DNA from 3 places in the Pelotomaculum isophthalicicum JI genome. Region 2 is predicted to be linked to each of the others. Evidence: riboswitches for the same ligand, from Rfam matches in the RefSeq annotation. Region 2 holds a riboswitch; each other region holds the start of a gene.
What was found. Region 2 has a riboswitch for cyclic di-GMP ahead of L7E55_RS09030 (HD-GYP domain-containing protein). Riboswitches for the same ligand answer to the same signal wherever they lie in the genome.

Region 1 (3,284 bases), on a different contig from region 2:
TTATCCCCGAGAAACAATCAAAATACAGTACTTTCATCTGTTAACTCACCTTCTTGTTTTAGTACCACATATTGTATTGCGCAACGGGCATATTTTATCAGACATTTTTGCAACCTCCTCACATGAAATTTTTTAGTCGAGATAACTGATCAACTTCTCCAACGACGGTCGAAAATCCTACTTATGATCATTTCCGAATCAATAATTGACATAAGCTCCTCCGGAGTAAGATAAAGGCAAAAAAAGATATTGGAGTCAATTGCTACTCTCAATATCTTCGTGTGCTTCATTGCCTATTGTTGCATGTCGTTCGACATGCTAGAGAATTTGTTTTGCCCGCCCTGTTAGATCTAGGGTGTCTTTTTTGTTTTTACTCTTGCAGTTGGCCCGCTATTGCTCCAGTTACCAGCTGCGTCACCCGCTTCAATACTGAATGTATACGATGCGTTTTTTGTCAAGCCGGAAACGGTATAACTATATGTGCCCGCCGGTATGTCGGCAATCTTTACCCCGTTCTTATACAATCTGTAGCCGGTCACCGATACGTTGTCCGTCGCTCCCGACCAACTCAGAGTTACACTGTTTATAGTAATAACTACAATTCGTAACCGGTTACAGCAACATTGTCCGCCGCCCCGGACCAGGTCAGGGTTACGCTGTTAGAGGTGATATTCGATGACGTTATCACGCCGTCGGCCCATGTTGGCGCCTGGTTGTCCGACGTTTTCGCCGTCGTTACTGTTGTTGTCAACTCGCTGCTCCGGTTGCCTGCCCCGTCAAGCGCTTTGACGCTGAACTCGTAAGAGGTGTCCGGCGCCAGACCTGCAACTGTGTAGCTGTACGTGCTCCCTGACACGCTGTCAAATTGGACACCGTCTTTATACAACTCATAGCCGGTAACCAGCGCATTGTCTGTCGCACCGAACCAGTTCAGGGTCAACCCGTTCTCCGTGATATTCGAAGGCAAGAGCGCGCCCCCGATTGCCCATACAGGCGCTTGGGTATCCGGCAGCGAAGTCGTTGTAACTTCTATAGCCGGCCCATCGCTGCTCAAATTGCCTGCCGCGTCGCGTGCCTCTATGGTGAAGCTGTAACTTGTCCCAGGCGTTAGGCCGGTAACATTATCGGCAATATCAACGTTCTTATAAGTAAGGGTTCCCCCGGAAATTCTGAGTAGCAAAGCGATTGCCTCTGCGCGAGTGACGGGTTCTTCAGGTTTAGATGTTCCGTCCTCATAACCATAAAGCAAGCCGGCTTTTTCCGCCGCTTGAATTGTCCCAAAAGCCCAGTGGCCGGTCGGCACGTCACTGAAAACAGGTTGTCCGCCAGACTGCTCTGGCAGTCCTTTCGTTAAGACTAAGATTTTTGCAGCCTCAGCGCGGGTGAGGCTGTCCGCCGGCCGGAAGGTGCCGTCAGGGAATCCGTTGATAATGCCTTTTGCGGCAAGGTAATGGACAGAGGGAAGCAGCTGTTTGTCGTTATCCAAGTCTCTAAAGTCGGTTTTTACCGCTTGGACAGCGGGCTCTCCCATTTGCTGTATTGAAGTCTCAACCGCAATTGCCGGTTTTAGACCAAAGGCAAAAACACCTAAAACTAAGAGAAAGGCACAAAACACAAACTTATATTGTTTTTCCCCCCGCGTCGGAAAACGAACCATGAGTCCCTCCATAATAAGCATTTCTCATGCGGCAGTACATTCCCATAACAATCAAAAAACCCGTTTGCAAACTCGGGTTTTTATAGCACTAACGAAATTTTGTTATCGTGGCAACCCGGCTATCATAGTACACTTACCTTAGACCCGTGGCTTTGCGCAGAATCCTTTCGGAAACTATGCCAAATATGAAGTTTACATATTTTTGCGATAAGCTAAATAAATATTTTATCAAACCAATATAAGATACTGTCATATGACTATATTTGACATAATACTCAATTTCAATAGGAAATAGTTCCTATTTTTTAATGGGTCCAAAGACCTATTAACGAATCTTTAACACCGACTCAACTTGAATAAGCGGCAAATACCGGGCCTCATTAATAAGCCCGGCTGCATTTGCCATCAAAATTAACCTTATATATATTTTGCAGTAAAATTTACTTATGGTTAACCTATTCTTTCCATACCCTCCCATAGATTAATACGTTCTATTGAACTACCTTTTCAGGGATTAGATTTTTAAAAAGATTACTGTTATATTCTTCAATCTTGCCTTGATCGCAAAGATTTGAAAGGTGCGGGTCAATAGGCAAACCACCGATAAACGGAACCTCGAATTTTTCAGATATTTCTTTGCCCCGGCTAGGGCCAAACAGCTCAAATTCTTCGCCGCAATGAGGGCAAACGGCACGACTCATATTTTCAACCAGACCAAGAATGGGAATATTCATGTATTGGGCCATCTTAATTGCCTTGCTCACAATCATTACGGCAAGGTCTTGTGGTGAAGATACAACGATAAGCCCGTTGAGAGGCAGGGATTGCATTACAGTCAAAGGCACATCACCAGTGCCAGGCGGCAAATCGACAAAAAGGTAATCAAGGTCACCCCAGGCGACATCAGTCCAAAACTGCTTGACCGTACCGGCAATTACCGGCCCTCGCCAAATAACCGGGTCATCTTCATTGTGGGTCAATAAGTTTAGTGACATGACTTTTATACCTTTATCGGTATCTAAAGGTAACAGCGCGAAGCCGGTGCTTTTCGCCATACCCTTAACGCCAAACATCTTCGGCAGGCTTGGACCGGTGATGTCCGCGTCCAGCACTCCTACCGAATAGCCCTTTTTTTTAGCCTCACAGGCAAGTAGAGATGTCACTGAAGATTTTCCCACACCACCTTTTCCACTCATTACAGCAATAACATTCTCAATATGGCTTAATTCGTTTACAGGCAATTTCTGAATGCCGCTTTTGCCTTCATGACCACATCCGCCATGACCGCATCCGCCGTTTTTTTCAACTTCATCATTATTTTGCTGCATTATTTACATCCTCCTGATAGTAAAGTTTAAAATAGTTATTACATTGAGTATACATTAAACCATGTTATGGTCAATGTTTCACAATCATATATACAACACAACCTCATCATTGTCAACGATATTACCATACCAATTTTAAGTAAATCTAAATGGACCGATTTAAGTTACCTCAATATTTACCCATAATTATTTGCAAAGAATTTCACCGGTACAACTACCTGTGAGCCGAATCATTCTCTTTTTCATCATAGACTGCTGATTCCAAACTCCTAAACATTATAGTTCCTACCCGCACAAAT
Region 2 (3,284 bases):
TGCGTAATGGGTAATCAGGGTAAAGCCGCAGCCCAGGGAATTCTTGGTGGAATAGTGCTGCATCAGGGTTGCCTTGGGTAAGTCGGCAAGTTTGATGCCCGGCCCATCGTCTTTTACCACCAGCCGAAGTCTTCCATCCAATTGAACGGCGAACCATTCGCCTGATACGGCATGCTTCAGGACATTAGTAAGCGCTTCCGAAAAACAGAGGAGGACATGGTAATGCCTGGAAGATGGGATGGCGGATAACACTTTCTTTAACGACAACCGGGCTAAAGCTATGTCCTTTGGCTCCTTGAGATAGGAATGCAGCAGTATCCGTTCTTTTACAATAAAATTTTTCGCTTCCTCCCGGCTGACCAGGTTGAAACGTCCGCCGGTTACCGCCGCCATGGCTTCCCGGTATGCCTGTATTTGCTGGCGGTGGATTTTTCTTTCCTTCTCGATAATGTCGGTTATATCGAAAGCCAGCAGGCCGCCGCTTTGATAATCAAAAGGAATGCCGTGCAGATCCAACACTCGCCCGCCCTCGGCGCTGATGATAACCTCTCTCCGATGGTTACCCAATCTGACCACCTCATGCATCAAGGATCGTACTTCTTCCATAGGCAAGTCCATGTCTGTCTGTCCGGAAAGATGTCGAAACCTGCCGCGCTCATATTTCAGCACCCGGCCTAAACGCATGGCATTGATTAGTTCCGACTTTTCCACTTCCGCCATTAAACGTTGACGCACCAATTCCTTAAGATGGTCGGGCATCTGTTGGCTGATTTCTTCAATGAATTGTCCGGTGGTGCTGGTAAGCAGGCGGTAGACTTCTCCGCCCAGGCGTGATGAGGTCTCTCCCGCACGTTGAACAACAAAAATATCGAAAGGGTGAGTATCACCTTTACCCCTTATTACCACCGGCCTTACTTCCAGCATCAGTTGATCAAGCAACCGGATGGTATACTGGCCCTGCAGGGGTGCTTTTGTCCTCAATCCCAGCTCGATCGGGTTCAGAACCAAAATTTCGGCTGGATATTTCAAGCCGTCCGGCGCTTCCAGCGTCACGGGTATCGGCTGGTGCAACTCATGGCGCATCTCCCCTCCGCCAATGAAGTCCGGGCACTTCTGACACGGGCGATCAGGATATTGTTGGCTACAAATTTGACATTTCTGCACTTTTTACTCCACCACCACAACCAAAACAAACTTACAGCAGCTACAATGAGTTAAACATGGAGAAATCGAAAACTTTATATAAAACCACATAAGGGTAAAAGCAAATCGCCTGATACGTGATTATCAACCAGCACAGGAAATGCATCGAATTTTATAGACAGGGGAGCTTCCCATATAAACGATCTCTTTTAAGCTACACTTTTATTCCAGGTAAGACCCGGCAAAATACTTCCACGACGGACGGATCGAAATGACTTCCGGAGCAACGCATTAGTTCAGCAATAGCTGCCTCCCGCTCCAGCTTCGGGCGGTAAATCCGATCTGCAACCATCGCATCGAATGCGTCCACCACGGCTAAAATACGTGCTCCCAGGGGGATGGCTTCACCTTGCAAACCAGCAGGATAACCCTTCCCGTCGTACCGTTCATGGTGATAAAGCACCATCAGGCTGATATCTTGCGAACCCGGGATCGTCTTGATTATCTCGCAGCCAATAACCGGATGCTTTTTTATTTCAACCCATTCGGCAGGGCTTAACTTTCCCGGCTTTGACAGATATGAGTCCTTTATTCCGACCTTGCCAATGTCGTGGAACAAGCCGGCCAAGTATAGGTATTCTTGCATTTTTAAAGTCATGCCCATTTCCCCGGAGATAATTTTGGCGAGTAGCGCGACCTTTCGTGAGTGAGCCGCACAACTTGCGTCGCGTGCTTCGATTACCTTGAGTAAGGTTTCGGCAACACGAATAAACGTCAACTTCAAATTTGAAGACACCTCGGGACAATATTTTTAATGGAGGAAAATTTGTGGCGTGGCTACAGTAATAAGTGGAGGTGCGCGGTATCCAGCGCGCTTAAAGTGGTTGGCATAAAGAGAGGATATAAGCAGAGTATTGCATATACGCATAATTATGGTAAATTTTGAAATATCACCCCCCCCCCCCCCAGAACATATGTTCTTATAGATTTGCATAGTGCTATTTTATACATGATTGAAACAATGTTGTTCCGGGGGGTAATTCCGAACCAAGCCATTTTTCTGGAATATGTCTGGCAACTAAGATCCATGACTTTTCACCCGTAATTTCAAAATACTATAAAATTACTCATTCATAGCCTTAATCAAAACCAAAATTCCGTTAATTTAGCACCAAGACGACATTGCTATAGTACTAACGCACTATATAAAAACGAAAAACTACCTTGCCGTGAAAGGTAGTGTCTCAATTAAAAAATATTCACGGCAACCCGGCTGTCATAGCTTTCGCTTTAGACCCGTGGCTTTGCGTCCCCATCTTTCGACTGGGTTTACCTTTTTCTTTTAACACATTGTATCTTTCGACGGTCCCAGTGTCAATAGGACCTAAGTCTTAATAATAGGACCATTATCCTGGCTGTACATTCAGGAAGAGGCTGACTACGGCAGATGTCTCGGCGCGGGTTGCACTGCCATCCGGCTTGAGTACAATATGTTGTTGCCACGAGCACACCCATCAAATTTCAGATGATCAGGCGGTTGTGCCCTGCTTAGAAAGGAAGGATGTTAATTTGGATGCAATACGTACATGTTGTGCCGGCTTGGATGCACACCAAGCCAATGTCGTTGCCTGTGTTTTGAAAGGGCCATTGGATCGTAAGCCTGAAAAGCAAATTCGTGAGTTTTCAACTGTTTTAACAGGCCAGTAGTTATGCACTTACAGTAAATAAGTACCATTTTTAAAATCGCCCAATAATCGAAATGGATGGTATTTTTTTGCCATCATTGTCGATACGGGTGATACAAAAATGAATCTGAATAAAGAAGGCGCCGAAGAAGCCCTCTCCCACCGTGAAATGGTCGGGTACTTATTCAACGCCAGCCATCGGATTTGCTGTTACGAGCAACAAATCCAAGTCTATTTTGACACAACTGGCGATCGGTTTTCAAGGTTCATCGAAAAATTTTGGCCTTCACAACCATTTTTGTTGTTATGGAATTGGTGCTGTTTTCCTGTAACTGCATAACTTATGTTATTTAAATAATTAATCGGAGTCAGACCGGTCTCTCTTTTAAAAATTCTCGCATAATATGACGGGGACATGTTGGCTATCCCCGCCAACCGCTCAACGGATATCTTTCG
Region 3 (3,284 bases), on a different contig from region 2:
CCATTAATACAATCCCCAAAATTAGCAGCAAAACAATCAAGACGAACACAAATCCCAGCTTCAACAGTAACACTAACCCCAACTCCTTCACACAATTTACTGATCATAGAATATCATTTCCTGAAACAACCTTTGTCAGCACTGCCGTGATATCAGGCGGACCGCTTAGAATTAAAAGGTCTCCCGGCAGCAGAATCTCAGATGGCCGGGGATTGATGATATGCCGCTCCCCCCTTTTTATGGCCAGCAGGGTGGCATCGTGATTTTCCCGCAGGCGTGATTCTCTCAACTCCTTTCCCGCAAGCGGCGATGTTTCGTTTAATACCAATTCACCCAATTCGAGGCCGACTTCGTCAACCAGCGATTGCATAAAAGTAACGCTAGCCGGTTTCAACAAAGTCATAGCCATCCAATTACCTGCCATAATTGAAGGACATATAACAGTTTCCGCTCCGACTTTTTTCATTCTGGCGATGGACTCTATCCGGTCGGCGCGTGCTACCACCCTGGCGGCAGGATTCAAGTCTTTGCAGGTAATCACAATCATTAAATTAGCGGCGTCATCGGCAAGAGTGGTGATAACCCCGCCGGCCCGCTCCAACCCGGCCGCTAAAAGCACCCGCTCCTCTGTAGCGTTGTCACTAATAAATAAAATATTTTCAGTATGGCCAAGCTTTGTCAACTCCTGCAACCTGTCTTGATCTTTCTCAATTACTACAAAGTCCTGTTTATCTTCCAGGAGTTCACTTATTACCGCCAAACCCACCCGGCCCGCGCCGCATACGATAATATGGTTTTTTAATCCGTTTATTTTCTTAGTCATTTTTCTCTTCCCCCAGACATCTTTAATATGTCCTTCCACTATACCGCCGAAAATTGTGCTGTAAAGATAAGTAAAAAGACCTATCCCGCCGATCACCAGCACCATAACGATCAAACGGCCGCCTACGGTTTTAGGCACAATATCACCGAACCCAACTGTTGATATGCTGATAATGGAAAGCCAAAAGGCGTCAATAAAGGACATGTCTTCAATCTTCATCAGGCTGAGAATCACAACACCCAAAACCGTTACCAGCACAACAAAAGCATAGATAATTGATCGTAACGATATCAAAAAAAAACTCCTCTCAGGCACTCGAATATTAATAAATTCTACACCATCATGCGGATTCCTTGCTTGTTTCCTGCATATAGGGACAAAAGACCTAGACATGGGACGAAGGTCCCGCCTTAGGACCTTCGTCCCATTTACAATCGTTAGGGCTCATTTTATAATACATTCAATAATGAAGAAAAAGCCAAACCTGTTGAAAGACTGAGACGTAAAGTTCCTGGTCTAAGGCTATAGCAATGATGACCGAACTACCGTGAATATTACTTAAATACGTAACCACCTTATTTCACGGCAAGGTGGTTTTTTTATCTCCGACAATACAGACAGGCATCGAGGAAAGACCCTATTATAAGCCACAGATATCTTTACGGATAAAACTGCATAGGTGGGATATAGATCATGAAACAAAATGCCCATTATCTTCTTATCGTTGATGACAATAAAGGGATCTGTGCTCTATTACACGAGTTATTCAGTGAAGAGGGTTATGTGGTTGAAACCGCTTCCAGCGGTGAGGAGGGGCTTCGGAAAGTCCGCGCGGGAAGGCCGGCATTAATCCTACTGGATATTAAAATGCCGGGCATGAACGGCATCGAGACCCTGGAAGAAATCGGGAAGCTGGCGCCGGAGGTGCCGGTAGTACTGATGACGGCATATACGGAACTGGACACAGTATTAAAGGAAAAAAAGAAAAACCCTAAACAATACTACATTGCAAAACCTTTTGAACTAGAAGATATCAGCCATCTAGTCAGGGGGATCTTGTTAAAAAAAGAAGAAAAAAAGAATGCGCTTTAACTTACTTAATTAGGTTCGGCTCTATCCTAAATTGCGTTATGTTCAGCATAAATATGTTTGCCTGTGGTTAGTATTGCCAAATAACAACTCGTGAACTCCACACCAACTGAATGACTGCCGTTATCTCACCATCAATACCCGACACGCCATAAATAAATTTCTGTCAAAGTGAAAATTACCCCAAACCATAAAATAGTGCCGTATAAAAAATCGTTCTTTAAGATATGCCTGCGCATATTATTCTTTAACTTTTTGTGACAGCAAACGTCGAAGATGCTATTGCCCCGGACTATGCTTTCAGGAGTGCATTGGCTGCATGTATAAACGGACACCTGGTTGACCTCCTCGAATGTGTGTTCTGGTGCCATTATAGCAAACAAGTGTTTGTATAGTCAAGACATATTTTGCAAATTTCGTCGTACTCACTCGCTCTTTAAATTAATTCTCAAAAGGCCGCTTATTTATACTGCCTGTTGTTTACCCGCGCTCAATACATTTACCATATTGATTACTTCATCCAAATCAAAAGGTTTACTGAGCAGCGCCCGATAACTTTCACGCGGCGGCGCATTATCCAAGTCCGGCATACATCCCGACAAGATGACTACCGGTATATGCCTGAGATTGGGGTCGGCATTAATTTTTTCTATTACAGTCCGCCCGCTTAAAATAGGCATGTTCAGATCGACAAAGATAATTTCAGGCGCAGGTTTTTGTTTTAACCGTTCAAGTCCCAACAAACCATTCGGCAATGTAATCACTTCATTACCTTCTTCAGTTAGCGCAATCTCAAGAACCAGGGCAATGTTGGGTTCATCTTCCATTACCATAACCAGTGCCATATCAATCCCTCCAGAAATTATCAAGTACAGTATTGTAATATTACCACACGTTTCCTTCGAAAATTGTCGGATCTTGTTACCTTTGTTATTTTTTATTATTTTTTATAAACATTTAGTTTTGCGGCAGGATATAGAGAAACTATGAACTGCGCGGCGGTTTATATATGCCTTGGCGCAGGCAGGCATTGAGATACCTTATCCGAGAAGGGTTCTTTACACACACAAAGAGACCCATTGATAATGATGAAAAGCGACGGCGTAAAGCCGGCGCTTTTCGTTTATACAATTTTAGATACCTGCATATATAACTGTTTTATTCGTAATAATAATTCTGAGCAAGACCATTAAACATTGGAAAGAAGTGACAATAATAAATAATTCAAAAGTGCCCAATAGATTGAGCAAAGAAAAAAGTCCTTATCTATTGCAACACGCTCACAACCCAGTTGACTGGTATCCTTGGAGCAACGAAGCATTTGAAAAGGCAAAGCGGGAAGATAAGCCTGTGTTTCTTTCTATCGGCTATA

Region 1: it holds a riboswitch for cyclic di-GMP, as region 2 does, so the genes downstream of both, L7E55_RS04740 (S-layer homology domain-containing protein) here and L7E55_RS09030 (HD-GYP domain-containing protein) in region 2, are expected to answer to the same signal.
Region 3: it holds a riboswitch for cyclic di-GMP, as region 2 does, so the genes downstream of both, L7E55_RS01425 (response regulator) here and L7E55_RS09030 (HD-GYP domain-containing protein) in region 2, are expected to answer to the same signal.

What each region holds. Positions count from the first base shown of each region.
Region 1 covers NZ_JAKOAV010000006.1:28,612-31,895, forward strand. Annotated here, with positions in the region: gene larC (nickel pincer cofactor biosynthesis protein LarC) at 1-37, opposite strand, end outside; gene L7E55_RS04735 (fibronectin type III domain-containing protein) at 351-644, opposite strand; gene L7E55_RS04740 (S-layer homology domain-containing protein) at 596-1,657, opposite strand; cyclic di-GMP riboswitch class I at 1,764-1,848, opposite strand; gene L7E55_RS04745 (Mrp/NBP35 family ATP-binding protein) at 2,149-2,985, opposite strand.
Region 2 covers NZ_JAKOAV010000014.1:79,638-82,921, reverse strand. Annotated here, with positions in the region: gene L7E55_RS09035 (ATP-binding protein) at 1-1,164, opposite strand, end outside; gene L7E55_RS09030 (HD-GYP domain-containing protein) at 1,358-1,927, opposite strand; cyclic di-GMP riboswitch class I at 2,404-2,487, opposite strand; gene L7E55_RS09020 (helix-turn-helix domain-containing protein) at 3,060-3,284, opposite strand, start outside.
Region 3 covers NZ_JAKOAV010000002.1:29,151-32,434, forward strand. Annotated here, with positions in the region: gene L7E55_RS01415 (hypothetical protein) at 1-73, opposite strand, end outside; gene L7E55_RS01420 (potassium channel family protein) at 104-1,117, opposite strand; cyclic di-GMP riboswitch class I at 1,291-1,373, shown strand; gene L7E55_RS01425 (response regulator) at 1,517-1,915, shown strand; gene L7E55_RS01430 (response regulator) at 2,377-2,757, opposite strand; gene L7E55_RS01435 (thioredoxin domain-containing protein) at 3,155-3,284, shown strand, end outside.